Regions from separate parts of the Cytobacillus firmus genome, predicted to be linked through region 2. Evidence: riboswitches for the same ligand, from Rfam matches in the RefSeq annotation. Region 2 holds a riboswitch; the other holds the start of a gene.
The links. Region 2 has a riboswitch for thiamine pyrophosphate ahead of thiW (energy coupling factor transporter S component ThiW). Riboswitches for the same ligand answer to the same signal wherever they lie in the genome.
Positions count from the first base shown of each region.

Region 1: it holds a riboswitch for thiamine pyrophosphate, as region 2 does, so the genes downstream of both, NAF01_RS07680 (ABC transporter substrate-binding protein) here and thiW (energy coupling factor transporter S component ThiW) in region 2, are expected to answer to the same signal.

Region 1 is NZ_CP098323.1:1,457,542-1,473,491, reverse strand. Features, by position in the region: gene NAF01_RS07705 (glycoside hydrolase family 13 protein) at 1-1,115, opposite strand, end outside; gene treP (PTS system trehalose-specific EIIBC component) at 1,206-2,609, opposite strand; gene tatA (twin-arginine translocase TatA/TatE family subunit) at 3,151-3,324, opposite strand; gene NAF01_RS07690 (NAD-dependent deacylase) at 3,416-4,150, opposite strand; gene NAF01_RS07685 (YkvA family protein) at 4,298-4,711, shown strand; TPP riboswitch at 4,791-4,899, shown strand; gene NAF01_RS07680 (ABC transporter substrate-binding protein) at 5,011-6,015, shown strand; gene NAF01_RS07675 (thiamine-binding protein) at 6,030-6,323, shown strand; gene NAF01_RS07670 (ABC transporter permease) at 6,320-7,087, shown strand; gene NAF01_RS07665 (ABC transporter ATP-binding protein) at 7,084-7,818, shown strand; gene NAF01_RS07660 (TatD family hydrolase) at 7,830-8,594, shown strand; gene NAF01_RS07655 (hypothetical protein) at 8,745-9,485, shown strand; gene NAF01_RS07650 (carbohydrate ABC transporter permease) at 9,521-10,390, opposite strand; gene NAF01_RS07645 (carbohydrate ABC transporter permease) at 10,387-11,367, opposite strand; gene NAF01_RS07640 (ABC transporter substrate-binding protein) at 11,429-12,721, opposite strand; gene NAF01_RS07635 (hypothetical protein) at 12,927-13,535, opposite strand; gene NAF01_RS07630 (RNA polymerase sigma factor) at 13,510-14,046, opposite strand; gene NAF01_RS07625 (hypothetical protein) at 14,159-14,524, opposite strand; gene NAF01_RS07620 (S8 family peptidase) at 14,734-15,950, shown strand, end outside.
Region 2 is NZ_CP098323.1:435,428-451,377, forward strand. Features, by position in the region: gene NAF01_RS02220 (FbpB family small basic protein) at 1-107, shown strand, start outside; gene NAF01_RS02225 (TerC family protein) at 122-904, shown strand; gene NAF01_RS02230 (GNAT family N-acetyltransferase) at 954-1,502, opposite strand; gene NAF01_RS02235 (hypothetical protein) at 1,645-1,782, shown strand; gene NAF01_RS02240 (TVP38/TMEM64 family protein) at 2,196-3,044, shown strand; gene NAF01_RS02245 (PaaI family thioesterase) at 3,102-3,473, opposite strand; gene NAF01_RS02250 (alpha-hydroxy-acid oxidizing protein) at 3,911-5,020, shown strand; gene NAF01_RS02255 (DUF302 domain-containing protein) at 5,125-5,508, shown strand; TPP riboswitch at 5,578-5,693, shown strand; gene thiW (energy coupling factor transporter S component ThiW) at 5,808-6,296, shown strand; TPP riboswitch at 6,458-6,559, shown strand; gene tenA (thiaminase II) at 6,620-7,309, shown strand; gene NAF01_RS02270 (DUF1287 domain-containing protein) at 7,431-8,138, opposite strand; gene NAF01_RS02275 (TIM barrel protein) at 8,242-9,075, shown strand; gene NAF01_RS02280 (DUF6843 domain-containing protein) at 9,199-10,035, shown strand; gene NAF01_RS02285 (MGDG synthase family glycosyltransferase) at 10,093-11,238, opposite strand; gene NAF01_RS02290 (DedA family protein) at 11,255-11,842, opposite strand; gene NAF01_RS02295 (polysaccharide deacetylase family protein) at 11,839-12,546, opposite strand; gene NAF01_RS02300 (manganese catalase) at 12,804-13,625, opposite strand; gene NAF01_RS02305 (FecCD family ABC transporter permease) at 13,735-14,742, opposite strand; gene NAF01_RS02310 (FecCD family ABC transporter permease) at 14,739-15,749, opposite strand; gene NAF01_RS02315 (iron-hydroxamate ABC transporter substrate-binding protein) at 15,848-15,950, opposite strand, start outside.

The sequences.
Region 1 (15,950 bases), 1.0 Mb from region 2:
CCTATTTCTTCGCCCTGATAAATATATGGAGTTCCCTTCATCATATGCAGCAATGTTGCCAGCATCTTTGCTGACTTATCCCAATACTCTCCATCATTCCCGAATCTGGAAACAGAGCGCGGCTGATCATGATTATTAAAGTAAAGGCTGTTCCAGCCAACCTCATCCAGTTCATTTTGCCATTTGGTCAGATTTGTTTTTAAGTCAAATAGATCGAGGGGTTTGAGGTCCCATTTGCCATTTGGCCCGTTATCGAGGCTAACATGTTCAAATTGGAAGACCATATTCAGCTCATTGCGTGATTCCCCCGTATACTGCCGAGCCCACTCCGGATTTACACCCGGCATTTCGCCGACAGTCATCACATCATACTTCGATAACGCCTTTTCATTCATCTCCTGCAGGTATTCATGAATTTTCGGGCCGTTTCGATAATACTTGCTTCCAGAAGCATATTTCTTACCGGGCTTTGGTTCATCATCAGGCAGACCCTCCACTTTGGAGATAAAGTTGACTACATCCATTCTGAACCCGTCAATCCCTTTTTCAAGCCACCAGGTCATCATGTCGTATATTTCTTTTCTCAGTTTCGGATTCTCCCAGTTTAAATCAGGTTGCTTTTTTGAAAACAGATGCAAATAATATTCTCCTGTACTTTCGTCAAACTCCCAGGCAGATCCCCCGAAATTACTGCCCCAGTTATTCGGCTCCTTTCCATTCTTTCCTTCACACCATATATAGTAGTCCCTGTATGGATTATCTTTCGATTTCCTTGCTTCTGAAAACCAGATATGCTCGTCTGAACTATGGTTCACCACCAGATCCATAATGAGTTTGATGTCTCTTTTATGCAGCTCTCCAAGAAGCTGTTCCCAATCCTTCATAGTACCAAACTCACGCATAATATCCTGATAATCACTGATATCATAGCCATTATCATCATTTGGTGATTTATAAACTGGAGAAAGCCAGACCACATCAATTCCAAGCTCTTTCAAGTAATCAAGCCTTGAGATAATTCCCTGTAGATCTCCTATTCCATCTCCATTGCTGTCCATGAAGCTTCGAGGGTAGATTTGGTAAACTACACTCTCTTTCCACCATTGCTTCTTCATAATGAAACCTCCGGTATAATAAAATATTGAGCAAGCCTAAAAATGGCGATACCATGGAATCATAGAACTCCATGGCATCAATCATTTTATTTAGGCTTTTTTAAATTTCGAGAAAGCTAGAGTTAATACAAACGGAACTACAAGTGCTATTCCCATTCCAATAAAGAAAGCACCCCAGTTTTCCGCAAAGATGGAGAAGAATGCCGGCAAGCCGCCTACTCCAATTGACGGTGCCTTAACTCCATTAATAGTGATGAAAATGCCTGCTGCAGCTGATCCAATAATCGCTGCAAAGAACGGATACTTAAATCGAAGGTTAACCCCAAACATCGCCGGTTCCGTTACACCCAGCCACGCTGAAATGGAAGAAGTGAGCGCAAGCCCTTTCAGCTTTTCGTTCCCTTTGCTTAACAGCATCATGGCAAAAGCGGCTGAACCCTGTGCAATATTGGATAGTGCCACCATCGGCCACAAAAACGTGCCGCCAATGCTGCCGATTAGCTGAAGATCGACTGCCAGGAATGTATGATGCATGCCAGTGATAACAAGAGGTGCATATAATCCTCCGTAAATCAAACCTCCAAGGGCCGGAACAGCATCAAAGATTCCGACAACTCCATTTGTAATCCAGCTGCCGATCGTGAATGTAATTGGTCCGATGGCAATAAAAGAAAGAAATCCAGTAATAAGCAAAGCGATTGGCGCGACAGTCAGAAGCTGAAACGCATCAGGAATTCTTTTTCGCAGAAATACTTCTATCTTAGCCAACACATATGAAGCAAATAATACAGGCAACACCTGGCCCTGGTAACCTACTTTTTCAATTTCAAAACCAAATAAATTCCACTTCGGAACTTCCTCTGCTGCACCATAGCCCCATGCATTTAAAAGATCCGGGTGCACCAGCATCAAACCAAGTACCATACCAAGAAGCGGACTGCCGCCAAACCGGTTTACAGCACTCCATCCAATCAGGCCTGGAAGAAATACGAAAGCAGTATTGGCAATCAGGTTAATGATGCTCGCCAGATCAGCCCAGTTTGTATAAACTTCAACAAACGACTTATCATCGAAGAAAATATCCGGCGCTGTCATAATGTTGTTGATTCCCATCAGCAAACCAGCTGTTACGATAGCCGGGAGGATTGGAATAAAAATATCAGCCAGTGTTTTAATTCCACGCTGCAGAGGATTTAAGTTTTCGGCAGCTGCACTTTTGGTTTCTTCTTTTGACGATTCGCCAATACCGGTTGCATCTGTCATTTCTTTATATACTTTATCAACGAGGCCTTGTCCAATTACAACCTGGAATTGTCCATTGGTAGAAAATGAACCTTTTACAATATCAATATCTTCGAGCTTTTCTTTATTGACTTTTCCTTCATCTTTTAATGCAAAACGCAGCCTTGTTACACAATGAGTGGCCGCAGCGATATTATCCCTGCCCCCGATAGCTTCTACGATTTGCTCTGCTGACTCTTTATTTGTGGCCATTCTACACTCTCCTCCTGTTACCGTTTTCATATTAAAGAAAAAAACAGTTATAAGGTTCTTATTATCGTTCTCGATTTTTATACATCTATCCATTACACACAAACTAACTTGTATATACATGAACTGTTTACGCTTTCATTTTATCTTGTATATACATGTTAGTCAACTTTTTTTTCTTTTCCTTCTTTTCTATACCCTTTCACTCGGTTCGAAAGCCATAAAGTGAAACTTCAATCAGTGGGGGTTTTCCTTATCCCCCACTGATTGTTAGTCGCGTTCTAGTGTCGCTAAGATCTCCGCTAGCGCTTCGATCAATCGACACTACGAACCCGATTGGTTCAACTAAGCCTCTGCTTGCGCGTCGGCAAGTTTCACTGTATCTCACCAATCGGGCCTTTACGGGCAGTTTGACCCCCACTTATCCTCCTTTGGTTCCTCTGAGTCTTGAAGTGGGAGTCTTACTGCCCGTTAGACTGCGATAAAATAGAAAAACCGGCTTCGAAGACTAATCGTCTGCAAAGCCGGTTTCTAAACCATTAGGCTATTTTCTTTTATCATCATCATCATCTTTAGTGAGATCACGGGTAGATTTCTTAAATTCTTTTAAGGTCTCCCCGAATGCTCTCCCTATTTCAGGAAGTTTTTTAGGACCAAAAATAATAAGAGCAAGAACCAGGATGAGAATTAAGCCTGGAATACCGATGTTTGATAACATGCTGAACACTCCTTATATATCATATCGCTTGAAACAGCAGTAATCATGTTCATTGTCCATTATAGGGGATTGGCTCAAAAAATCATAGTTTTTATAATTTCTGATTCTCCCACTGCACTAAGGCACGATCAAGTTCTTCGAGAACTTCACCAATTTTGCGCTCATGGATCACTTCATCAGCATAAAAGTCAAAATCAGTGGGTTCCATATTAATAATAACCAGTTTTGCTCCGTTTTGTTTTGCTATCAGCGGAAACTGATTGGCTGGTGTCACAGTCAGGGATGACCCCAGAACAATAAATAGTTCTGCCTTTTCTGATTCTTCCGCTGCAAAATCTAAAGCCTGCTCAGGCAGCATCTCCCCAAACAGAACTACTGAAGGACGAAGCAGCCCCCCGCAATTACATTGAACGTGTCCATGCAAATATCCCTCGCCCGGGAACTCTTTTTTGCATTGCTGGCAATGGAGTGTCTGCAGATTCCCATGAAGCTCTGATACATTTTCACTCCCTGCCAGCCGATGAAATCCATCCACATTCTGGGTGATAATACTCTTTAAAACGCCTCTCTTTTCCCAATCAGCAAGAATATAGTGGCCTTTATGAGGGCTGCACTCCTTGAGCCCGATTACCCGGTGCCGATAAAATTCTATAAACTCTTTCACATTTTCATTCAATGCCTCAGTACTGGCAATTTTCCCAGGATCTTTCCCGTTCCATAAACCATTATTGGCTGACCTGAAATCAGGCAGCCCGCTTTCAGTTGACATACCTGCTCCAGGTAGTATTACTGTATAATTTGATTCCTTCAGCCATTTCTCAAGCATAAATACCAGCTCCCACTAAAATATTTTCACAGGTTTGAAGGGTATTTCCATTTTTTTCTCCTGGTTAAATGTTTATGTCATGTCAGGTATGCGGTAAATAATAGATTATAACTGTTTTTACGAATTATCAATATAGGAGTGATGGCTATGCCTGAAATAGAAACGAAAGATTATAAGGACGGCTATAAAAAATTTTCTTCCAGGGCACAACGCTATGCGGATGATCCCGAAAAAACAAAAGGACTTCTAAAAAAGGCTACACTTAAAGCTGAGAAAAACAAATCTTCGTTAAGTGATATATGGGAAAAGTTTCAGCTGCTGATCGATTTAGTTAAGGCATGGTCAAAAGGCGATTACCGGCATATCTCCAAAAAATCAATTATCTTTATTATTGCATCCATCCTATACTTTGTCTCTCCTATCGACCTGGTTCCAGACTTTCTAATTGGAATGGGTATCCTCGATGATGCAGCAGTACTTGGTTTTGCCGTCAGCCAGATTACAGGTGAAATTGAGAAATTCAAAACCTGGAAAGAGAGCCGGACTATTGAAATGAAATAACTTTCAAAAGGGTGTCCATTTTGATATTGTCTGCTATAATAAATAATGGAAAGTATTCATGCCTGTTAAAATTAAATAGCAAGAAATGTAGGGGAACCGGTGTGCCGGTTGAGACTTCATCCTTAAGATGCTGACCCTTTGAACCTGATCTGGCTAATACCGGCGTAGGGAACATATTCTTAAACATAATAAAATGTTTTTTATATGCGTCCCGGTATTATGCCGGGGCGTTTTTTATTTTTCAGGGCAGACTAATATCAACTTTCCTTATTACATAAAAGCTTTTGGGAGGTTTCTCTATGAAAAAATGTATTGCGGTTATTACTGCGCTTCTGTTGCTATCCGGCTGTGCCGGCAGCGGCCAGGATGCTAAGACTGGAAATGAAGATGCAGGCAGCAAACAAGAATTGAAGGAAGTTACTGTCGTACTGGATTGGACGCCAAATACCAATCATACTGGCTTATATGCGGCAAAAGAAAAAGGCTATTTTAAAGAAGAAGGGCTCGATGTCGAAATTATCATGCCAGGTGAAGCAGGCGCAGATCAATTGACGGCATCAGGCAAGGCTGATTTCGGTGTCAGCTATCAGGAAAGCATTACGGAAGCACGTGTTCAGGGTGTGCCTCTGGTATCGATAGCAGCTGTTATTCAGCACAATACATCCGGTTTTGCATCCCCTGCTGAAAAAAACATTAAATCACCGAAAGACTTTGAAGGAAAAACGTATGGCGGGTGGGGAGCTCCTGTAGAAAAATCAGTAATTGACTCCCTAATGAAGAAGGAAAATGCCGATGCTGATAAGGTGTCAATTGTGAACATGGGAGATGCAGACTTTTTTACGGCGGTTAAAAGAGATATAGACTTCGCATGGATTTATTACGGATGGACAGGTGTAGAAGCTGAGCTTCGGGGGGAAAAGATTAATATGGTCTACCTCACAGACTACTCAGAAAAACTGGATTACTACACGCCTGTTCTGGCTACGAGTGAAAAAATGATTGAAGATGATCCGGAAACTGTCAAAGCATTTGTAAATGCTGCAGCCAAAGGATATGAATTTGCAATCGACCAGCCCGAGGAAGCAGCTGATATCTTGTTAAAGAATGCTCCTGACCTGGACAGCGAATTGGTCAAAAAGAGCCAGGAGTGGCTATCCCCGCGCTATCAGGATGATGCTGCCAGATGGGGAGAACAAAAGCTTGAGGTCTGGGAAAACTATGCAGACTGGATGCATGAAAATGGTCTATTAGATAAAGAATTAGATGCCGGCAAAGCATTTACAAACGACTTCCTGCCGGAATAAGGAGAGTTTATTAAATGGCAAACGCACTTGTAAGCATTCAAATCATACCAAAAACAAAAGATGGGGAAAATGTTATACCATACGTTGATGAAGCGATCAGTATTATTCAGCAATCCGGTGTTAAGTACGAAGTGCATCCCCTTGAAACAACGATGGAAGGCGATTTAGAACACTTATTGAAAATCATTGCTGACATGAACAGAAAAATGATTGAAAAAGGCAGCAGCAACGTAATCTCACAGGTTAAGATTCTCTATCAGCCCGCTGGAATTGAAATGAGTGATTTAACGGAGAAATACCGTCCATGATCAATGTATTCAGAAAAGGGTGGAGGCCGGCTGCGGTTCTCCTCCTTTTATTCATTCTCTGGGAGATGGCGGTAAATCTGGCAGAAGTCCCTGCTTGGCTCCTGCCTCCCCCGACAGATATCATTCAGGAGGCAGTTTTGGGCTGGGAGGGCTTCCGCCCGCATCTTCAATCGACAGTCCTGCTTTCACTATGTGGATTTGCCATTGGCACTGCCATCGGATTGCTTACAGCTGTTATATTGCACTTATTGCCTTTTATAAGAGAGTCTGTTTACCCGCTTCTCATCCTTTCACAGAATGTGCCAATAATTGTTCTGGCTCCTTTACTGGTTGTATGGTTTGGATTTGGCATACTTCCAAAACTTATTGTCATTACGCTGGTATGCTTCTTCCCCATTACTGTTGCAGCATTGGATGGTTTTCGGCAAACTCCAGGAGATCTCAGGCATTATATGCTGATGGCTGGAGCCGGCAGAGGACAGCTGTTTTGGAAGCTGGAGCTTCCCCATTCCCTTCCATCTTTATTTTCCGGGCTAAAGATCTCTGCGACCTATAGTGTGATGGGTGCTGTAATATCTGAATGGCTCGGAGCCAAAGCCGGAATAGGGGTTTATATGACTCTAGCCTCTTCTTCCTTTCGGACAGACCGTGTTTTTGTAGCCATACTTGCGATTATGCTGTTAAGTTTGCTGCTTTTTGGAGGTATATTACTTTCAGAACGTTTGCTTATTAAATGGAAGTCCAGGGAGAGTGGGAGGAAATGATACAATTATCGGTTAATTCTCTAACGAAAAATTTTGATTCAAATCAAGTTTTAAGCAATTTGAGTTTTCAAGTAAATGAAGGAGAGTTTGTTTCGATTTTAGGTCCATCAGGCAGCGGAAAGAGCACTATCTTTAACCTGATTGGCGGGATGCTCCTGCCTGAGGAAGGGTCCATAATGCTAGGGAATGCCGAAATCAGCGGCAAACGCGGTTCAATTAGCTATATGCCCCAGACACCTTCCCTGATGCCTTGGAGAACTATCCTTCAGAATGTTCTGCTTGGCCAGGAAATTATGGGGAAACCCGATCCGGAAACAGCCAGAAAAATGCTTCAAAAAGCCGGACTCGGTGACTATGAAAATGCTTTTCCGCATGAATTATCAGGAGGCATGAAGCAAAGGACCGCCTTTATCCGGGCACTATTAAGCCCGCAGCCAATCATACTGCTGGATGAACCTTTTTCAGCTTTGGATGAGCTTACCCGTCTTGATATGCAAAAATGGCTTCTCGATATTTGGAATGAACATAAGCCGACGATTCTGTTTGTCACTCACAATATCGAAGAAGCCATTTACCTCTCTGATCGAATATTAATACTCGGCAGCAAGCCTGCTAAAGTGGTTCAAGAATATAAAGTGCCTTTTGGGCGGCCGCGAATGGAGGAAATTTTTCTGGATGAAAATTTCCTTGAATGCAAAAGAAGCATTCATCATGCGCTGAAAAATCATTAGGAGGCAGCAGCATGGATAATTATATTGATGCCCATATTCATCTTGATAAGTACAGCGATATTGATTTAGAAAAAATGTTTCATGAATTGCCGTTTAAGCTTTCACTTGTTACAGTTTCAAGCGATTTAAAATCCTGCAAAAGAAACCTTGCTCTTGCAGAAATCTATCCCTTTGTTAAACCTGCCTTTGGTTTTCACCCTGAACAGGTACTGCCCAATGATCATGATATTTCAGAGCTTTTCAGCTGGATAAAGATTCACACAGAGCAGATGGCTGCTGTTGGCGAGGTTGGCCTTCCATACTATTTGAGACCTAAGGGGAGCAAGATCCCAGGCGGATATATTGAACTTCTCGAAGAATTCATAAAGCTTGCAAAAAAACAGGATAAACCCATTGTCCTCCATGCAATTTATGATGATGCACAGATTGTGTGCAATTTATTGGAAAAGCATTCGATTAAAAAGGCTCATTTCCACTGGTTTAAAGGTGACACTGCAGCAGCAAGCAGGCTGATTTCCAATGGCTATTACATATCCTTTACTCCAGATATCATGTATGAAAAAGAAATACAGGGCCTCGTACGGGATTACCCGCTGGATAAATTGATGGCAGAAACAGACGGCCCATGGGAATTCGAGGGCCCTTTTAAAAACAAACCTACCCATCCTTCCATGATGGCCCATTCCATCAGTGCCCTTGCTGAACTAAAAGAAATATCTTTCACCAGCGCCCTTAAGAAGCTTTATGATAACACAAAAAGCTTCTATAATATTTGATTAATCTGCATTAAATAGGCTTTTACCATAAGGCAGTTTTTTATTTAGATTAGATAAAATATACTAGATAAATATAATCACATCGCACCATTCCTAATTATGGAAATATAGGTTAATCTTATATTGGACAATACTTTTAGGAGGTATGTGATGAAAAAGTATATTTTCTTATTATTGACTATTTTACTAGTTTTCTCAGGCAATGTTTCTGCACAGCCCAAAAGTAATTCGGCAGGTTTGACTGAGAAAGATTTCATGAAAGCCGTGTTAAAATCTGATGAGTTTAAGCAATTCAAAGCTTCTATATTAAAAGATGCCTCCATCCAGCCAAAAGCTCTTATTGATGAAAAAGGAAAACAATATGGCTGGACAGTGCAATATGAAATTGAATACAACGAAAAAAACATTTCCTTAGATGAAAAAGCTCTCGTAAATTTCTCGTCCCTTTTATCTTTCTCATTTGAGTCCGGGAAGGAATTAAAAGTGCGGCTGGTTGATTTCAGCAGGCTTATTGAGGATAAAGCTTTTTATGTAAAAGACCTGAAATCTGAAGAAGAGACCAAAATAGATATCTCAAAAGACAGCACCTTTACTGATTATTTAACAGAAGTAGAATTGAAAAAAACACAGCTGATTAAAGAAGCGGCTAAAAGTAATGCAGTCTCTTCCGATAAAGCCACAGCATCCGGCCAGCTATGCTACTACTGTACAAAGTATGAATGGCGCGGCGGGTATCCCTGCTCATCCGCTAACACTGAGTCCGAAGCTTCAGTATCATCCCAGCTTGAAGAAAACGGGCTGAATCCGGATTCTGTGATCATTGAATGCTATGTTCCCCGCCATAAGGTGTGTGTTGACGGGGAATGGAGAACCTATTGCCCTATACAATGAAAAGAACGGCTAAGCGAATGGCTTAGCCGTTTTTGTTATCCTTTCGTGCCTGATGCGATATTCGAACCTTCTATAAAGTGCTTCTGGAAGAAGAAAAATAACAGCACTACTGGCAATAATACCATGACTGACATGGCCATCAGGTAATGCCATTGTGTCTGTACAGTTCCCTTGAAGGTTTGAAGACCGATTTGAAGGGTGTAGAGACTTTCATCATTTAAATATAATAACGGGCCAAGAAGATCATTCCATGCGCCATTAAATGAGAAAATGGCTACAGTAATAAGCGCCGGCTTCGTCAATGGCAGCATGATATGCCACCATATCTGAATATGATTAGCACCGTCCAGTACAGCTGCTTCAATAAGTTCATTCGGAATGGTCATCATAAACTGGCGAAGCAGGAAGATGAAAAAGGCACTCCCCAAAAAGGCCGGAACAACCAGCGGCAGATACGTATTTACCCAGCCAAGCTTGGAGAATAAAATGTACTGAGGCACCATGGTGACAAACCCTGGGATCAGCATGGTTGATAACACAACTATAAACAGAGCATTTCTTCCTTTAAAACGGATCTTCGCAAATGCATAAGCAACCAGCGAATTGACAATAACGCTTCCCGCCATTCCGCAAAAGGCAATAAAGAATGTATTCATAGCCCAGCGGGTAAACGGTGCTGTTTTCCAGGCGTCAACATAATTGGAAAAATGGAATTCTTTTGGCATAAAGGTCGGCGGATATTGAGCTATCTCTGCAGGGGATTTCAGAGAAGTCGAAATCATCCACCAAAGCGGAGATATTACCAGTACACTTCCTGCTAATAAAACGATGAAAACAATCGCCTGCTTTACTTTATCTTTGAATTTTTTCGTCTCATAAAACTTCGGTGCTGCAGCAGATCTCATTTATCATCTCCTCCCTCATAATGAACCCATTTTTTACCGATTTTCATATTAATGATTGTCAGTATCATAACGACAATAAACAACAGCCAGGCCATTGCAGAGGCATAGCCCATGTCAAACACCTCAAACGCATTATTCCACATATGAAGATTATAGAACAGAAGTGAATTTCCAGGTCCGCCGCTTCCATTCTCCGTCATGACATAAGCCTCCTGGAAAATTTGAAATGAACCGATCGTACTTGTCAGCACATCAAAGAAAATGATCGGCGAAATCATTGGCAATGTGATGTAAAAAAATTTCTGCATTACACCGGCCCCATCCAGATCCGCTGCTTCATAAAGGGAATTTGACACCCCCTGCAGACTTGCCAGATATAGAAGCATTCCTCCCCCGACACTCCACATTTTCATCAAAAGCAAAGCAGGCTTTGTCCATTCAGGGTCAAACAGCCAGGCTGGCCCCTCAATTCCAAACCATGCAAGGAACGTATTAACCAGACCTGTTGACGGACTCAGCAGCTGCATCCATAAAAAGTAAACTGCAACACCTGAGAGGATAGCAGGCAGATAATAAAGTGTGCGGAAAAATTTCATGCCTTTTACTTTCTGATTTAGAAGAACCGACAGAAAAATCGCCCCTGCTGTGGTCAGCGGGACAGAGAATAAAACGTAATATAACGTGTTCCATAGTGACGTTTTAAATAGGTCATCAATCGTAAACATGCGTTTGAAATTATCAAGGCCGATAAAATTCATTTTTGAAGTGATATTATAGTCTGTAAAACTGGCAAATAAGGAAAATAATAACGGGCCAAGTGTCAGTCCCAGAAATCCGATTATCCACGGGCTGATAAATAGATAGCCAAAGATATTTTCTCTTGTTTGGCGTGACAGCCGTCTGTGTGATGATGCCTTCCCTTTTTTTCCTGCAAAATCTGCTCCCCGGCGCTCAATCGTTGTCTCATATGATTTCAACCCTTACACCTTCTTTTTATAGTATTTATAAAGAGAGAAGGATTACCCTTCTCTCTTTGTTCTAATTTTTCTTTATTTTTTCAACATCTTCTTCTGCTTTTTCGAGCGCTTTTTCTGGCTTGGTTTTACCTAGCAGAACATTGTCTACGTGAGGATTAATGCGATTCTGGTAATCGGGATACTGTGTCGGGACAGGGAATAATTGCGTCTGATCCAGGTTTTTCACAGTCGCTTCATATACATATTGATCATCGCCTTTAAGTTCCTTTACCACGGCCTCTGCAGCTTCTTTATTTGCGACATTATCATAATTTTTCATAGCCCAATATTTTTGTGCTTCTGGACCTGTAAGATACTCGATAAACTTCATAGCTTCCTCAGGGTGTTTGGCTCCTTTCGGAATTTCAGCTACGAACCCACCTCCATCACTCCAGTTCCCGGAACCTTCTTCATATGCAGGAATCGGGGCAACCCCAAAATTCATATCATTGCCATAATCACGAATTTGTGTGTAAAATGTACCGATATCCACCCACATTGCCACTTTGCCGGCAATGAACGGATTTGACTGTTCACTTCCAAATTCAGCTTCAAAAGACTGAACTGTTTTCTCGCCGAGACGCTCCTTCCATCCCAGCAGCCATTGAAGCGCTTCCTGCTTCTTAGGAGTATTGATATAAAGTTTGCCATCTTGAATGAATCCTTTTCCGCCATCAGCGCTTGTCATCCAGCTTGCTGCGCCGATACTGCCCCAAAGCGGGTAAAAGCCAACCCGCTCATAGCGATCTCCATTTTTAACATCCAGCTTCTGAGCATACTCCTCCAGTTCAGCCCATGTAGCAGGCGGCTTTTCCGGGTCAAGGCCCGCTTCTTTGAAAGCATCTTTATTGTAAAATAGCAATCTGGTATCTGTATTAAATGGAACTGCATAAGCCTTGTCCTCGTACATTACCGTTTCCCATAAATGCGGGTAAAACTGGTCTTTAAACGAATCATCGATATACTTGCTCAAATCTTCAGATTGTCCATTTTCTGCCCGCTGGCCGACCGAATTAATATCGTTAATAATAACATCAGCAGGATTACCGGCAGCAACGGATGCCAGATTCTTTGTCCAAATATCTCCCCAAGGCAAATATGTATGCTTAACAAAAACCTCATCCTGTGATTTGTTAAAATCATCTATGATTTTTTCAATAATTGGCCTTCTTGTTTCTGAACCCCAAAAACTCCAAAAATCAACAACGACCTTTCCATCCTTCGTCTTTTCTGCCTGAGCACTTTCCCCGGAACAGCCTGTTAATGTTCCAATAAGCAGGAATGCGGAAATAATAAAAAGAAGTCCTTTTTTCATGATGCTCCCCCTAATATTTATAATTTTCAGCTTTAATGTTCTGCCTATTCCCTGCCTGCAGGAATCAAGCGAATAAAAATTTTTATTAACTAAGTAAGTACTACCCTTTTAATCTGGGATAAAACATTTATTTGAAAAAATTCTCGATATTTGTCAAAATCCAGCCCTTTCTGCCTAAAAAAAATGACCCCTTACAGGAGTCAAATCAAGGAGTATTTTGAATGCTTTGCGCGATTGCCTCTATATATTCAATAAATAGAGAGCCCTCTGCAGCAGGAACTGAATAAATTTCTTCACTATCAATTAGCTTAAAGTAAACTTCGCCTTGCTCGTTCCAGACTTTCATCTTTACCGGTTCTTTTCCCTTTAAATTAAATTGGATATCATAGGTTGGTTTGGCATCAATGACTGTCTCTGATGGGATGGCCGAATTTATGGCATTTCTTGCCGTGTTTTCCCACTTTGGATCTTTTACAGTCGCGATTTCAGCTGAATACTTTCCATCGGCAGAGAAGGATTTCTCGGTTTCTGATATAGCAATGGTTGTTTGGCTTATAAAGCTATTCCCAAGCATCTCTGAACTGCTCCTGCCTCTGGTCATAGAATCCTCAGAAAATATAATGAAAGCGAACATGACACAAGCAGCCATTACAGCGGCAGCAGATAAAAATCTCGGGAAAATAGCTTTCTTTCTTTCAGGTTTTTCCTCTATGCTCCTCAATATTTTTTGCAGACTCTCCTGCTTTTGCTTTTGAGAACGCGGAATTCGTCCCAATTCTCGAAAGGAATTATCGGATCCGAATGAGCTCTTCATGGATTTCCCCCCTTTTCTGCAATTCTTTTTTTAGCGCTGCGAGTGCCCTGGAAGTGGTGATTTTCACTTTATTTTCAGACCAATTCAAGATTTCAGCCGTTTCCTTAATGGAAAACTCCTTTATTTTTCTCAAAATCAGCACTTCTTGATAGCTTAATTTCAAATGGCGGATTGCTTCATATAAGAGTGTAACTTTTTCACCCTTAATCATTATCTCTGTAGGAGTATCTTCATCTGATTGGAGTTGGAATTTTTCTATTGAGAAAAATTTGAATCTGCTTTTTTTGCGCAAATAATCAATGGCTACATTTCTGGATATCCGGACAAGCCACGTAAAGATCTGGGAATCCCCATTAAATTGATTCAGATATTTGTAGGCTTTGATAAAGGTGTCTTGTGTCAGATCTTCCGCCACTTCTTTATCATTTACGAGAAGAAATATGTATCCATAAATTCGATCGCTGTACTCGCTGTATATATCTTCAAACGCTTCTGCCGTTATTCTCTCCATTGTGGCGCCCCCTCGCATATTATTAGACGAATAAAAATCAGAAAAGAAACACTTTTTCATTGTTTATGTAAAACTTGTGGTAAAACCATAATTTATAACCTGTTCATTTATCCTATAATGTAAAACAATCTGATTCCTTAGCATCAAATTTGAGAAAAATCCGAGAAAGCGCCTTTTTAACCGTAACTTTTTTCAATCTCTTTTCACCTGTAAAAAGATGAATAAAGTTACACCCCAGACTACCCATCTTCGATTTCATTTTTTGCAATTTTGAGTAAAGGATTCCTTTAAGTTCTCCACCCTTTTTATTTATTTTATCATTCTGTGAAAATACTGCCTCCCTCCTTTTCCTTATTTTTTCCAAGATCCATTTGAATATATGGAAAAATAATACTTTTACTCTATAAATAACCGTAAAAAGTTCATTCTTTAAGCCTGTAACCCTTAATGACCTATGAAGCATTATAGCCATTTTCATAAAAGCACTGCAAAAAACTTTATTTTTCGACAATCTCCAGCCTTTAATTTAGCTAAAGTACAGGGTAACGGCAGGGTTTTCCATTTTTGGATACCCATAGGAGGTGGTTGAGTTCTTCATTGCAAACTAGCAATTTAAATGAATTAACAAAACAAGGAGGGAATTTTTTGAAAAGAAAAAGAAAATCATTGAATCGCATTCTTTATGTGATGCTGACAGCTTTTCTGATTTTGCCGCTGATGTTCCCAGGCATGGGCTCGGCAGAAAGCAAGAGCTCTCCGCATACTTCAGTTAAGAAAGCTTCTCCTCAGACAGCAAAAAGCAAAATTAACAGCTCACTGCTTAAACAATTTGATAAAGAAGATAAAGTAACATTCCTGATTAAATTCAAAGAACAGGCCGATACTTCCGCAGCAGTCAAGAAGGCTGAAAAAGCGGCTGCATCACAAAAACTGACACCCTCTAAATCAAAATACATGAAACGCTCTGCAGTCCTATCCTCACTAAGATCTACAGCTATTGAAACTCAAGGCCATGTCGCCGATTTCCTTCAAAAACAGGAAAAAGACGGCAAGGCAAAAGATGTTCAATCCTTCTACATCGTCAATGCAATTGCAGTAACAGCTACAAAAAACGTTATGGAGCAAATCGCAGTATTCCCTGAAGTAGAAAAGATTCTTCCAAATGAAACAAGACAGCTTCATAAACCTGTTAAAGAGGCTGAAAAATCTCTTAAAACACAAGCAGAAACCAGCTCGATCGAATGGAACATTGACCGCGTAGGAGCTCCTGCTGTATGGGAAATGGGAATTGACGGATCCGGTACAGTCGTTGCATCCATTGATACAGGTGTTCAGTGGAATCACCCGGCATTAAAAGAAAAGTACCGGGGCTATAACCCTGCACAGCCTGATTCTCCAGTACATGAATTCAGCTGGTTTGATGCCACTGCAGGCCAGACAGTTCCATACGATGATCAGGGTCACGGAACCCACGTAACTGGAACTATGGTTGGTGCCGAGCCGAATGGAGGCAATCAGATCGGTGTTGCACCTGGTGCGAAATGGATCGCAGTAAAAGCCTTTACTGCAAACGGCGGAACTGATGTAGATCTTCTTGAAGCCGGTGAATGGATCCTGGCTCCAAAGGATGCTGAAGGAAATCCCCATCCTGAGAAAGCGCCTGATGTTGTCAATAATTCTTGGGGAGGCGGACCTGGACTGGATGAATGGTATCGTCCAATGGTGCAGGCATGGCGTGCCGCTGAAATTTTCCCGGAATTCTCTGCAGGAAACACTACTTTGTTTAATCCAGGCGGACCTGGGTCAGTTGCAACCCCTGCAAACTACCCGGAATCATTTGCTACTGGTGCGACTGATATTAACAATGGCTTAGCAAGCTTTTCACTGCAAGGGCCATCTCCATA
Region 2 (15,950 bases):
CGTTTGCTGAATTAATTAAGAAAAACAAAGAAGAGCTGCTGAGAGATCAAGCAATGCTTGAGAAAATTGAAAAGCGTTTAGACGAAAAATACACAAAGGTGAAATAAGGGAGGGTGCTTAGATGGAATTATCACTAATACTTGAGTATGGATGGGTGCTGCTGCTGCTTGTGGCGCTGGAGGGTTTATTGGCTGCTGATAACGCGCTGGTGCTGGCGATTATGGTAAAGCATCTTCAGGAGGAGCAGAGGAAGAAGGCTTTATTCTACGGGTTGGCTGGAGCGTTTGTTTTCCGCTTTGGATCGTTATTTGCAATTTCTTATTTAGTTGACGTATGGCAGGTTCAAGCGATCGGAGCACTGTATCTTCTGTTCATCGCGGCCAATCATATATTAAGAAAGTTTCTTGTGAAAAAAGGCGAGGAAGAAGCAGAGATTACAAAATCAAAAAAGCAATCAGGCTTTTGGCTTACGGTTTTTAAAGTAGAGCTTGCTGATATTGCTTTCGCTGTAGACTCTATTCTGGCAGCAGTTGCCCTGGCTGTGGCTCTTCCGGATTCAGGACTTGGCCATGTAGGCGGACTTGACGGCGGAAAGTTCTTTGTCATCTTTGCAGGCGGTATGATCGGATTGATCATTATGCGTTTTGCTGCTAACCTATTTGTGGATCTGCTTCACAGGAGACCTGGACTTGAGGTTGCAGCATTTGGTATTGTCGGCTGGGTTGGTGTCAAACTGGCTGTCTACACAATGTCCCATCCGGCGCTGGCGATCCTGCCTGAAGGATTTGCCAAGTCGACGGAATGGAAAGCTACTTTCTACGTAGTCTTAATTGGAATAGCATTAGCTGGATGGATTCTTTCCAAGGAAGTACAGGAAGTGCCAGCAGAGGAAAAAGCAAGCTGATCAAGCAGGGCGGAGGTTATCCGCCCTGTTTTTTAATGAGCACTTTCAATCAAACGTTTGATTGAATACCCATGAGCCCGGAGCTAGCTTGCCATTCTTCTTTCAGGATGCCCATTTCTATTAAGCTCCAATAATCATTTTTAACTTTATTGGTCTGCCTGAGAAGCCCTTCTTTTTGGAAACCTGCTTGCTTGTAGATCTTAATAGCAGGCAAATTAAAATCGAAAACTCCGAGACTGATTCTATTTAATTTCAGCTTCTGGAAGGCTAAGTTCAGGATTTGATGAATCATTTCTGAAGCATACCCTTTCCCCCGTGCTTCAGGGCGGATGAAAACTTTTCCAACCCTCGCAGTTTCGTTGACACGGTCTACTCTGCCTAGGGAAATATGACCGACGATTTCATCGTTTGCCATAACTTTGAATATATAATCCGAGCTGGTATCCAGATTCGCAGAGCTTATATACTTAGCAAGCTGCACATGATCAAGCGGGAATTCGAAATGAGCACCGCTCCACTGAATCATTAATTCCGGTGTGCTGATCCAGCTGATGAGCAAATCGAAGTCTTCTTCTGTAAAAGGTTCTAATTTTACCATGGGAATCTCCTTATATTTATCATCTAATTGTTCTTTTTTTATCTATTTTACAGAGTTCAGGAAAAATCCTTCTAAGTTATGCGTGAAATAAAAGTAATGAGTACATATTAATTTAAAGAACCATAAGGAAGGAGCGAATGAGTTGTCTAGAAAAGATGAGCAAAAAAAGAAACAGACACAAGGTCCAAAAGAGGAGAGGGAGCTTGTCAATGAGTTTGGAAAATATAAGGGGGATCAGCCGGTTCCGCAGCCTAAGGATTATGATGAGATAGAGTATTAGAAAAAGCAGGATAATCCCTGCTTTTTTTCTAAGGTAAGAAAGTATAAAATTTTGAACGTCGATAATTGTCTTATCTCCAGCGCCTACCCCCTCGAGGTCACAAGCCGATCCTCCCAAAAAGGCAAAGGACGCCTTTCCGTAAGGCTCGTCTTGTACTTGAGGCCCGCAGGACAAGGAAGGCCTCGTCAGCATAAACATCGCACGACCGAAAGGGATAGCTTTTGGGAGGATGCGGGTCATGCAGACGTTGCCACAGGACGTGGCGATCTTAGTCTGCGTTCCTTCATGAACAAGGCGCTTGCGCTTTTCTTAACTAAGTCTCTGGCCTTAGATTATTTTAATGCTGAGGGAGCTTAATCCTTCTTGTATTTCTTTTTAAACTATAGGTAAGAAAAGCAAGAAGGGGAAAATGTATGAATGAAAAATTGGAAGTTAGTTTGCATGGGCTTATCATTTTAATATCATTGTATATATTGTTTAATTTTATGCCGACACTTTTGCCGGCTTATAAATGGGTTAATATTACAGGCATGGCTGCCATATTAGTGATGGATGTTTACTTTATTTCTGCAGGCAGGTTATCCCGGTTGAAATACAGCAGACTGGCACTGATTTATATGTTCAGTCTGCTTTTAATCGTTTTTATTACCTTTTATTTAACCAAGATACTCGTTCTTACTGATGCCTATGGGCTCGAGAGTATACTGAGGGAATATGAAGCGGAAGGAAAGCTCATCTTTTTCCTGATTTGCTTTTTACAGCCCATCCTTTTGCCGCTTCCTGAAGCCGTCACACTGCCTGCAGGAAGTGCTGTTTTCGGTCCTGCTGCCGCTGCCTTTCTTGGATTCACAGGTACACTTTCGGGGATTATTATTATGTTCTGGACTGCAAGGATAGGGGGATTAAAGCTTGTATCAAGGTTTATAAAGGAGCGGCACCTGGACAAATACCAAAAATACATGGAGAGAAATGAAAACTCCATACTAGTACTGCTGTTTGTTATTCCGATATTGCCGGATGAGATCATTTGTGTTGGAGCAGGAATGGGTGGTGTATCATTTAAAAAGTTCCTGGGAATTGCTTCTATATCCAAAATAGCAACTTCCTTGCTACTGGCTTACTCTCTTTCATTCGCCAATGCACTATCTTTATCTGGCTTACAGCTTTTATTTGTTGTTTCAATGGCGATGGGAGTATTTTACAGTGTTTTTCACTTTTATAAAAGAAGAAAAGAAGCTATTAGGATTTTCCGTAAGCTCTAAATGATTCCTCCTATCGCTGTCAGCGAAACTATTCAGGCAACGATAGGATTAATCACTCTAAATAGATGCGAAAATTCCCGATGCTTTGGCAACCACCTGATTCTGATCGTTAAAAATCAGGCAATCTGTGTGGCTGAGTGTCCGTCCTCTTTTAACAAGGTGAGCATCGGCAACTAGATATTCCCCTGTCGCCCCCTTTAAGAAACTGACCTTCAAGTCAGCGGTCACCACGGACTGCTTCTGATTTTCATCCGGCTCGAAAATATTCCCCATTGCTACATCCGCAAGAGTGGAAATGATCCCTCCATGCACCAGTCCGGCGCTGTTAATAAAGAGCGGCTGGATGGGCAAAGTGACTTTCATTTTGCTATCACTGATTCTTTCGTAATGGAATTTCAGAAATTCATCAAAAGGCTGTTTGATTAGCATTTTCTACACTCCAATTTCTTTAAGTTAGGCTGTTTTCGCAAAGTTTGTTGCTTTATATATTTAATTTGCTGAGTTGATTGGAGCGAAAGGTGCGAGATCCTCGAAAATGCATTCGCATTTTCTTCGTGCGGTGTTTACTCAATGGAAACTTGCGGGAGTAGCGTGACAGGTGAGACCCCCCAGACGCGCAGTGTTGAGGAGGCTCACCGCCCGCCCCGCTGTTCGCTGAGCATCCTGGAGCGAAAATCAACGGACAACATTGATAGGCGAAAAAACTATTTTTACGAAAAGAGCCTTAAGTTAACATGGTTATTCCCGATTTTTTGTGAAATCCCTGCTAATTTGCAGAGAAAAGGCTCCAAAATTGTTACATAGTTTCTTAAAATCTAAAAAAGTGATATTATTTTCAATAAATTCAAAAAAAGGCGGGCTGGATGATGGCAAAAGTAGAGAATATTAGTTTCGCAGAAAACTTTCCTATTTCATTTAAGGAACTGGAAGAAGAAGCAGAGAAAGTAATGGGAGCAGGTGGATTTGGCTATGTTCAATCAGGAGCCGGCGGGGAAGAAACGCTGAAAAAGAATATCGAATCCTTGGCAAAATACTCAATAGTACCGAGGATGCTGAGAGATGTTTCAGTGCCTGATATAAGTGTGAAATTATGTGGAAAAACATATCCTTACCCGGTTTTCCTGGCACCAATTGGGATGCAGCGGCTTGAACATAATGAGGGAGAGCTGGCGTCTGCACGGGCAGCAGCTTCGTTTGGAGTTCCTTTTATCCAGAGCACAGTATCCAGTTATTCCATTGAAGAAATCGCAAAGGCAACAGGCTCGAGTCCAAAATGGTTCCAATTATATTGGTCCAATTATGAAGAAGCATCTTTCAGTATGGTTCGCCGTGCGGAAGAAGCGGGGTATGAGGCAATTGTGTTAACGGTTGATACGGTGATGATGGGATGGAGGGAAGCCGATTTAAGAAACAATTTTTCCCCGTTAAAGCTTGGCTATGGTAAAGCAAACTATGAAAGCGATCCCTTCTTTATGGCTTCTCTCCAGGACGGTGATGTCGTACAGGGAATCCTTGATAATATTCATCATCCAACATTAAGCTGGGAACATATTGCCAGATTAAAAGAGAAAACCAGCCTGCCCATTTTATTAAAGGGCATTCTCCACCCTGAGGATGCCAGGCTGGCCGTTGAAAGAGGGATAGACGGTATCATTGTCTCCAACCATGGCGGCAGACAGCTTGATGGAGTGATTGCGGCGATTGATGCGCTTGAACCGATTGCGAAGGAAGTTAAAGGAAGGATTCCAGTATTGTTTGACAGCGGCATTCGCCGAGGCTCAGATGTGGTTAAAGCTCTGGCACTGGGAGCTGACGCCGTTTGTCTGGGGCGGCCGTATGTGTACGGCTTGGCCATTGGCGGGCAGGAAGGAGTTGAAAAAGTGCTTGCCAACTTTATAGAAGAAACAAAAGTGTCTCTGTCTCTTGCGGGGGTGGGGAATTTAAAGGATATTGCTGGTCTGCGGTTAATTCGATAAAACCTTCTTAAAAAAATTCTGGGTTGTTGACAGTTGAGACTGTGTTTAATAGTATACCTATAGGGGTACATTATTAATATGCCATTACTAAAGGAGATGCAGTTATGTTCGATTACACAGCTGAAACCGAAAAATCAATTGAAGAAGCGATATCCTCACTGGAAGGAAGTCTGAAGGACGAAAAGTTCGGAGTTCTATGGCAGTTTAATGTTCAGGAGAAGCTGCAGGAAAAAGGCTTGGAATATAACGAGGCATTCCATGTGTTAGAGGTATGTAATCCGAATGAAGCACATCGCGTTTTAACACAGAATAAAATGGCCGGCTACTTCCTGCCTTGTAAAATTGTCGTCTATGAAGACAAGGGCAAAACGAAAATTGGGATGCCTAAGCCGACAAGTATGATTGAGCTAATCAATGACGAATCTGTTCAAAGCTTCGCAGCAGAAATTGAAGAGCGCTTAATCCAGTGCATCAAGAGAAGTATATAAGTTAAAAGTTTGATGACAGTGCCGGAATAATTTGTTAAGCTTGAAATAGCTTATCAAATTAAATATCTATGTAACTACTAGGGGTGCCCCGAATGTGCGGGCTGAGAGGAAAGCGCTTATAGCTTTCCGACTCTTATGGACCTGATCTGGTTAATGCCAGCGGAGGGAAGTAGGATTTGACAATATGTCGATTCATATACTTAAACCAAGCCGGGTCCTTTGTGGGGATCTGGCTTTTTTGTATACATACTTCTCATCCAGATAAGCAATCAGGCTGCCCTTTTAGAAAGGAGGTTTAGATGAACAGAACCCGATTGTTGACTACGATGGCACTATTTACGGCGATTGGGACACTGGGATCCCATTTGCTCTGGTTTCCGGCAGGTATAGCCAAGGCCTATCCGGTTCAGCATGCGGTAAATGTATTGGCCGCGGTGACTCTTGGACCACTGCCGGCAGCAGCCATTGCTTTTATGATTGCTTTGCTGCGTAATATGCTTGGATTCGGGACGCTGCTTGCGTTTCCAGGCGGCATGATCGGTGCGTTTTTGGCTGGTGTCCTTTATTTGAAATTCGGCCGGAAAATATGGGCTGCCGCTGGCGAGGTTTTGGGCACCGGTATAATCGGAGCATTGTTTGCTGTTCCGTATGCAAAATTTCTCATGGGCAGTGAAGCTGGTGCATTCTTCTTTGTGCCGCCGTTTCTGGTCAGCAGCATTGCCGGTGCGGCGATAGGCTGGTTGGTGTTAGCGAAGGTTAAAGAGAAGAATTTGGTTCAGAATATGTGATGATTTTGGGCTGGAGAAGTAAGATTGGTTAGCAGAGTAAGGGAGAGCAGCATAGCAATCTGACTTTATGAGCGATTTTCAAGAGTTATGGGCGAGATCCAAAATGTATGAGCGAAAAACGTCAAGTTAGACAATCGATAAAAAAACAATTAAAAATGTTAGAAAACTGCTAGGGGCGCTACGGCTGAGATAAGGAGCTTTTCCTTGGTCCCTTGGAACCTGATCTGGATAATGCCAGCGCAGGGAAGCAGTGAGGACCTCATTATATATCCTCATGCTTTTTCCCCGGCAGCTTCTGTATTTAATTAAGGAGGCTATTTTTTATGACTTTTTCAGAAATTCTGCGCAAGGAAAATGAAGATTTGTTTCAGCTGATATTTGAACATCCATTTGTTCAGGGGATCGGGAGAGGGGATGTGCCGAAAGAGGCGCTTGCTCATTACATTAAAGCGGACTTTGAGTATTTGAATGCGTTCATGCATATTTACGGAATTGCGATTTCAAAGTCAGCTGAACGTAAGGATATTGCATACTTTAACCAGCAAATAGAATTTGTATTGAACAGCGAAGTACACCCCCACCATAATTTTTGCCAGCAGATTGGGGTGGATTACGAAGCATTGCAGGGATATCCGCTTCCGCCGACAGCCGATCATTATGTAAAGCATATGATGTATCATGCCCATACAGGCGGCATGGGTGAAATACTCGCTGCATTATTGCCTTGCCCATGGACTTATTGGGAAATTGGGCTTGAGCTCATGAAGCAATATGAGCCAGATGAGAACCATCCGTTTTATCCGTGGATTTCTTTTTATGCAAACCTTAGAGTCGAAGCTGTGACCATGAATATGAGAAACCGTTTGGATGAACTTGCTGAAGCGGCATCACCGGAAGAAAGGCAGCGAATGAAGGATGCTTTCCGAAAAAGCTGCCAGCTGGAGCTTGGTTTCTGGGAGATGGCTTATACCTGCGAAGAGTGGCCGGCGGGCAATCCGGCAGCAGTCAGATAGAAAAGCGTAAGCGACTCGCTCACCCTCGACACCTCGATGTGCAGGCTGCTTGCGCTAGAGAGTTATCGAAGTTCAAAATTTTATACTTTCTTATTTAATAAGAAAAACGCCTGCATCTGCTTTATGGCAGTGCAGGCGTTTTTTCAAAATCCCATCTGTAGTGAGCGGTAATGGGAGTCTTAAAAGAAGATAGTTTTACTTCTGCTGCAAATGGGGTGGAGTTATGTATTACGTATGGAATGCCATCTTTAGTCCGTTTGTCAGATATGAAAGCCACATGGTCGAATTTAGGAGAAAGGAAAACCACAATATCACCCGGCTGCCATTGCTGAAGGTTCTTAACATCTCCTGGAATCAGTTCTGTTGTTAATGACTTTGCGAACCGGCTAAAAAAGATATTCTGGTTTGGTACCCTTCTGAAATCAATGTTCGGATCAGGCTTGCCATGGACTCTTGAATACAAGTCCGTATTTTCGGCGATATCCTGATCAATAAGATCCTTTATGGTTACATCAGCCCCCTGGAAACCTCTCCAAATCACGTCTGTACAGACACCCTCGCCATCGGGCGGATAGCCTCCCGCATAGTAGGCACTTTTATATGGCGTGCGCTGTTCCACTTCTTTTCTGGCTGTCTGGACCATATCAAGCGGATCAGCAATGCCGTTTTGATTTGAATCGGCCTGTGAGTAATCAGAGGGCATCTCCAGTTTCTTTGCAAAAGGATTTCCGAAATGAATGCCGATGGAATCCAGAATGATTCCACCCCGAAAAAAAAGAATGAAAAATAACAGTACTCCAATTATTGAAGTAAATACCTTTTTAACCATAAGTACACCTCACCTATTTTACTGAATAGACGGTATTATTTCCCAATAAGTTACATGAAGGTATGATAAGATTGTTATAACCATTCATAAGAGAGGGGATATAATGGTTCATAAAATAGGGGTATCAGGAAGCGTCATTTTGTCAGACAGCAAGCTGTTTCATAAACTTTTTAAACGTCATTTGCCGCATATTGAGATAGGGGAATTTCAAGATGAGGAATCCTTTCAATGCTTTATTAAATTGATGGGCAAAACAAACAAAAGCTTTGGTCTTCATTCGCCTCTTTTCCGGGGACAAAGCAAATACGATCTTCTGGAAAAGGTCAGTATGAATCCAGAGGAAGCCTGGATCCAGTTTGAGGCGGAAGTGGAAAGGATGTCCCGGCTTGGTGCTGAATACATATTGGTGCACTTTCCTTATTTTAAAAAGGAAGCAAGTGGGAATCCGGCAGAGATTATTGAGGAGGGACTCAAGAAACTCAGTGCTCTTCAGAAAAAATATGAGATTATGATCGTGTGTGAACCAAAATTAGGATTCAGGCAATCGCCGGCAGGAATCGATTATCTTGACAGTTTTCCAGTAGAGACATGGAAGAAATATGGCCTCAGCCTCTGTATTGATATCGGGGATTATATATTAGCCACGGACGACAAGGCCATAAATTATATAGGAAAATGGGCTGAGTTTGTGAGAGTTGTTCATTTACATAATGTTGAATACCAGGACGATAAATATATCTGGGTCCCTGTGCATCCATCTCATGAGAATGATGGCCGTCATCATAAAATAAAGAAACTGATGGATTTTCTGGCAAAGGAATGTGAGGATGTGTTTTTTGTCATGGAATATACACCACACACGAACCCTTCGGAAAAAATGGCAGAAGAAGGAATTCAATGGGCAAGAGAAGTCATTGAGGCCGGGTCTGTCAGGTAGGGGAGCAGGCCTCCCCACATTCCTTCTGCGCAAATTTATATAGGGAGTATGGGAAATTGCCTTGTTTGTATGCTAGTATATATGTGAAAATAATCACAATATAAGGGGAGGGAGTTTATTTCAATGCTGGGATCAAAAATAAAAACGGCCCTGCAGGCTTCCATTCTTTTTACCTTTGGATTTTGGCTTCTCTTTTTCTTTTCAGAAGGGGAACTGTTTTCTTTTTTCCTGATCGTGGTTTTTTTGTACTGTTTATTCGGAAATGTTATATACGGCATTCCGGTTTCATTGCTTTCTGAGTTTCTAACCAGAAATTTGGCAGTATGGCGATTCCCGGCATCTGCATTTTTTCATACCTTTTTAGCTGCTGTGACTTATTTTATTATGGAAGGGTTTGCTTATTATGCAGTAATTGCAGCGGTTCTTTTCTTTTTAGTTGACGAGTGGCGAAAGTGGGACCGTGAGATGCCAGGAGGGAGGAGAATTACCTTAAATACAGCCGGTTTTCTCATCGCTTGCCTGCTGCCGGCAGGGTTCTTTTGGATGCTGCAGCAGGCAGATCTGGAAGAAAAAACACATGACCTTTATTTGATTCCAAAAGGGTATGCTGGTCAGGTGAGGATTGTTCATGAAATAGAGAATGCTCCTGCGCCTGAGACAGAAGGGGAGTATGATGTATTTCGGGTGAATGACAGGGGATATGCCATTACCTCTTTACCCCAGAGCGAAGGGTATATTGAAGACTTGTACTATTATGTGGATGACAAGGGAAAGCGTGAACCTATACCGGACAGCTGTATTTCACATGGCGGAGCAGGCGGTGTACAGGGAGATGGATATGACTATTCGTATACCTATTTTTCAATTGGCTGTGAGGAAGACATAGCTGATCAGGGCAATGGCCCAGGTATTGAGGATATTCTTTATGAAGAAGGATTGATCAATCAAACGTTTGATTGAAAATGTAAGACAGCCTGGAGATTCCAGGCTGTTTATATATTTTAATGAACTGAAGGTTTACTTGATAGTTGGAACGGCTCTCAAGGAATGAACAGTGTCCGGCGTTCTTCTGCCAGTGCTTTTAATTGAAATGAAGATGGCATAGTCCAATGGGCAAGTGATTTTTTCCAGATAAGAATCAATGTGTTTTCTTAGACTAAGTATAGCTTCTTCGTTTTTAAGCTGTTCAGTAATTTGCCTGTCGTAAATGACAGTCACCAAATTTTTTTCAAGCAAATAGTCCAAATTGATTTCCTCTTGTCCCGGAAGTGAGGTATGGACCAGAATCGGAAGTTTCTTTTGCAGTGCTTCACTAATTGTAACTCCGCCTGGTTTGGTCAAAATAGCATCCGCTTTATTATACAGCTGGTTCATTTCATTTGGGTTATCAATATATCCAATGGGCTCGATTTGCTTTGAATCAAGTGCTTTGAGTGAGCTATACAATTCCTCATTATTTCCGCAAAGGATCAGAAACCGAATATGCCGAACCTTTTGTATAGATTCGATAAAGTTACAGTTTACCAAGCCGCTGTTTCCTCCTGCAACCAGGATATGGCGTATCCGGTCATCTTTCTTAAATGGAACCGGGAGGTGATAGGCAGAATGAACCGGAATGCCCGTAACAAAAATATGATCATCCGGAATATGGTGTTTTTTAATAAGCTTTTCCTTTGCCTCATTATGAGGAACGAAATGAAAGTCAATTCCCCGTTTTCCCCATATATCATTTATAAAAAAATCCGTGTAAACATTCACCGCAGTAATGTCCCGGTATCGTCCCTTTTGCTTTAGTGAACTGATGATCCCGGATGGAAAAGAATGAGTGCAAAATATTAAATCAGGATTTTCTTCATCAAGGAACTTCTGCATTTTTCTTTCAAAATAATAGGATAGAACCTGTAAATCAGGCTGCAATTTAAAGGGATGCTGTTTATACATAATGGTGTAATATAAGGCCCTGTAAAGGAAAGGGGCCCCCAGGAATCCTTTTAAATATATGCCTGAGACCAGCTTTTCGAGCTTATCACTGCAATAGGAAAGAAAATCGATTATTTTGATTTCCGCATCAGGATATTGGCTTATAATATGGTCCTGAAGTGTTTTTGCAACTTTTGAGTGTCCCGTGGGGAATTGAAATAATGGGAGCAGGAGAACTTTCATAATAACCTCCTTTCTGTCACTTGAGTTTGTTTTTGGCATACTTAAAGAGCATGTAGATTACGAATACAGCTAATAATAAAACCCCGAGGTATGGCACGTATTCAGGATTAATATCAAAAAAGCTTCCTGCAAAGTATCCCGCAGCAATTATAGGGAGCACCCAGCTTAAGGAGCCTGCCGCAGAATATAGAAGATACTGATGAAAAGGAACTTGTGAAATGCCGGCAAGGTAAGGGTTAATCTGACGTATTCCCGGCATATAGAAACCGGCAAATATCATAAAACGGTGGTTTTCCATGTATTTTTTCTGTGCGGTATTCCATCTTTTTTCCGTGATGCCAATATATCTTCCATATTTTCTAAGAAAGGAAGTACCTGCTTTTTTACCGATCCAATAGGCTGAAAGCATTCCGAGCAGCACACCTGCTTCAGCGCACACAGCAGATTCGGCAAAGCTTAATCTGTGATTTCCAATTAGCACGCCAATCAGGAATAGTAGCGATTCTTCCGGAGCGGGAATGCCAACAATCCCGAAAAATAAAAATAAAAAGATGATCCAATACCCGTATGACGAAATAAATTCTATAATTGTTTCAGTACTCATGTCCGATGCCCCTGATATTCTTCTTTTAAAGAAATAAACCGTATTCCTTTTAGTGCTGCCTGCTGCAAATACTCGTCCAGATGGCTAATCATATGTTCAGGTGCACTGGAGTCGGCGCCAAGAGTTTCACCGCTGTCGTGGAGAAGAAAAATACGGCCAGGCACGGTTTCTTTTGCCAGCGACTCGGAAAGCGTGTTCCTTATATGCTTGATCTTCCAATCTTTGAAAATCCCCGACCACATAATAATCTTATAATTCCTTGCGATCCAAAGTGTGAATAAATTGAAGTGGCCCCATGGCGGACGGTAGAAATAGACGTCTTCATTAATTGTTTCTTCAATAATTTGTTTTGTTTGCTCCAGCTGTTTTTTTAATGATCCCGGTGAAAGGATCCAGCTTGAGATATGCCGGTAATGATGGATGCCAATTGTATGCCCTTCCTCCTGCATTCTTTTAAGCAGCAATGGGTGCTGGGCTGCTTTTTCTCCGACAACAAAAAAGGCTGCCTTTGCTTCATGCTTTTTTAAGACATCCAGAAGTCTCGCAGTATACTGGGGATCAGGGCCATCATCAAAGGTTAAAGCAATGGAATTTGGTTCCGTTATACCTTTTACAATTCCCCAATTCAGAGATCGTATGAGCACAGTGGGCAGAACTGCGTAACTAATAAATATAATCAGTGCGGCGGTAATAAAATAAATCATGCAAACAAGATCCTTTCCAGCGGGTGAATCACTTATTTTCATTCCCTTTTAATAGTGAGGATAACCTTAATGTTCAGTGTGAATGTAAGGAAATTATTCCATTCATGATTTAAGGTGAGATGGTTTTATCATATAAAAAAATTGAAGGAAGTCAATGGAGATGATGAATATTAAAGAGGATAACCGGTACAATTCAATCAAACGTTTGATTGAAAGAATAAAACAGGCTGAATGCATCAGCCTGTTTTGAACGTATTTTAATCCATTGGCAATGTGTTATGAAGATTTGGAGGTGCAGGCTTAAGCATTGGCTTGTCTCCTTCCGGCTTCGGATTGCTTCCATATTTGTATTCTCCCTGGCCATCAAGTGCAGGGCCCTGTGCCCATCTGCCAGTACTGCTTTCTTCGCCTGCTGACAGGTTGTAGAGTGTGTAAGAGATATCTGTGCGTTCATTTTCCCGCGGGAAGGTGCTCGGGACAAGAAGGCCTTCTTTTTCCTCAAGCTCAGCTATTGCTGCAGCCCATTGGTTTTGGTGGTAGGCGTCTCTGGCAATCAGGACGGAAAGCAGATCTTTAATGCCCTTATCATCTGTCATTTCATAGAGGCGTGCAGCCTGCACCCGGCCCTGCGACTCTGCATTTAAGTTTGAACGGAAATCTGCTAATAAGTTTCCGCTGGCTGTAATATAAGTACCCATCCAAGGGTTCCCTACACTGTCAGTCGGACGGGCACCAAGTCCGGAGACAATGGCATGCTGGGGATTCATTCCTCCCATGATTGCGCCAACGACTGGATCCTTCGCTGCTTCTTCCTGCTGATTAATTGGGGCATCGTCCATCAGTCTGGCAACCATTGTCGCGAGCATTTCCACATGTCCAATTTCCTCAGTTCCAATATCGAGGAGAAGATCACGATATTTTTCATTTCCGCGAGTGGCCCAGCCCTGAAACATGTATTGCATGGCAACGGTCATTTCACCATATTGCCCGCCAATCAGTTCCTGAAGCTTTTTCGCAAAAACGGGATCCGGACGTTCCGGCTTCGCTTCAAATTGCAATTCCTTTACATGAAAAAACATCTAAATTCCTCCAATTCTATTAAACTGTTAAATTATGAGACTATATATATTTGCCCAGGAATTCCAGAAAAAAAACTAAATAATAAGAAATGACGTGCCTGCTGGCACGTCATTTCTTTAATAATAGATACATAAAATATGGAGCTCCGATAATCGCAACCATAATTCCGGCTGGCAGGCCGTCCGGATCTGCCAGGTTCCGGCCGAGCGTGTCGGCAAATAATAGAAGCCAGCCTCCTAAAAGAATAGCGATCGGAATGAAAAGCTGATTACGAGGTCCGACAAGCGCTTTAGCCATGTGCGGAGCAATTAAGCCGATAAAGGCAATCCCGCCGGTTACAGAAACAGCAGAAGCTGCCAATGCAACGGCTGTAAGCAGAAGGATGATCCGTTCTTTTTCAATGGATACCCCTATGCCGATGGCGACAGGCTCACTTAAGCTTAATAGATTCAAACGATTTGCCTTATATAAAGTGAATGGAATAAGCACTAGCAGCCAGGGGAGTAGTGCCCAGATGAAAGGCCAATCCGTTCCCCAGATATTCCCTGATAGCCATTTTGCTATGAAATCAACTTTCTCTCTTTCAGCTGAGGAAATCAGGACAATCATTACACCTGATAGCGCCATGGAAAACCCGACTCCGACAAGAACCATTTTCACTGGCTGAAGCCCCTCGTCTCTTTTATAGGAAAAGGCATAGATGAGGATGGCGGTAAGCAAAGCGCCGAAAAATGCGCATAACGGCAGCATGTAGATGAAAGTGCCTGCTTCAATAGGGACGAACAGAAAGAAAACGGCGATCGCAACCCCTGCACCTGAATTTATGCCGATGATGCCTGGGTCCGCCAGGTCATTGCGTGTAATTCCCTGTAAAATCGCACCCGATAATGCCAGTGCCATGCCGGCTAACACTGTGATAAATACCCTCGGCAGCCGTATGGAAAATAACACAAACTCCTCTTTAAAAGTTCCCTGTCCCAGGAAAGTCGGGATTAACCGGTCATATGAAAGGGAGGCATAGCCTAATCCCATTCCTATAACAATGGTAACAATAATAAGTACGGATAAAACTGCCATTAAAATTCGCTGTTTTTTAACTAATTCCGGCTGAATCATGAGAACGCCTTACCCCCTTTATGAACAATGAACAGGAAGAAAGGCAGCCCCATTACGGCAATAATGGCCGCAACAGGAGTTTCGTAAGGAGCATTGATAGTTCTCCCGAGTGTATCGGCAAGAAGCATAAATGACGCTCCTGTGAGAGCTGACATGGGAAGAATAAAACGATAATCTGTTCCGACTAAAGCACGGACGATATGAGGCACCATCAATCCGATAAATGCCATATTGCCGACCAGTGCAACAGCTGCCCCTGCAAGCAGGGTGACTAAGATAAACAGGATGACTTTAATCTGAGTTGTATTTTGTCCCAAGCCTACAGCCACTTCTTCATTTAAGCTTAGTATCGTAAGCTGCTTGGAAAGAAAAAGGGATAGAAGTATGCCTGCTGAGATAACCGGGACAATTATTTGCAGCTGGGTCCAGGATGTGCCGACGAGCCCGCCTGCTGTCCACAGGCTGACGTCTTTTGAAATCTTAAAATAGATGCCAGTCCCTTCAGCTATTGCAAAAAGGAAGGCAGAAACCGCGGCTCCGGCCAAAACGATTCGAATCGGAGAAAAGCCTCCTTTTTTCATGGCGCCAATGCCGAAAACCATCCCTGCACCGATAGCCGCACCGATGAAACAGGCGACCAGAATTCCAATGTAGTCTGCTGAAGGGATAAGAACAAGCGTTATGGCAAGTGCAGCATTTGCTCCGGCCGTCAATCCGAGCAGGCCTGGATCAGCAAGAGGGTTTCTTGTCATTCCCTGCATGATGGCGCCAGAGATGCTAAGTGCTGCTCCGACAAAAATGGCCGCAATTTCTCGGGGCAGACGTATTTCACGAATGATGGAGATTTTTTCTCCGGAAGTATTGGAGGTTAGTGCAAGCCAAACATCTCTGACCGTAACATCGGCTGCCCCAAACACACAGGCAGCTACAAACATGCCGGCAAAAAGGATGAAGCTTGCTGCAAGTTTATATATAAATGGAATGAAGGGTTGAGCTTCTTTAGTCATTGTACTTCCATCTTTCTTCGGGTTTATTTTGCCATTGGGGAACTGCTTTTTAAATAGGAAAGAGGAATTCCTAAAAATTAAGAATCCCTCCTGCCGTATTAGTTGCCTAAAAATGATTCTTTAAAGAACTCCAGCTGCGCATCAAGTGTGATTGGATCACTGAAGGAAGCGCCATTGCCTTCCATTTCAAAGACACGATTA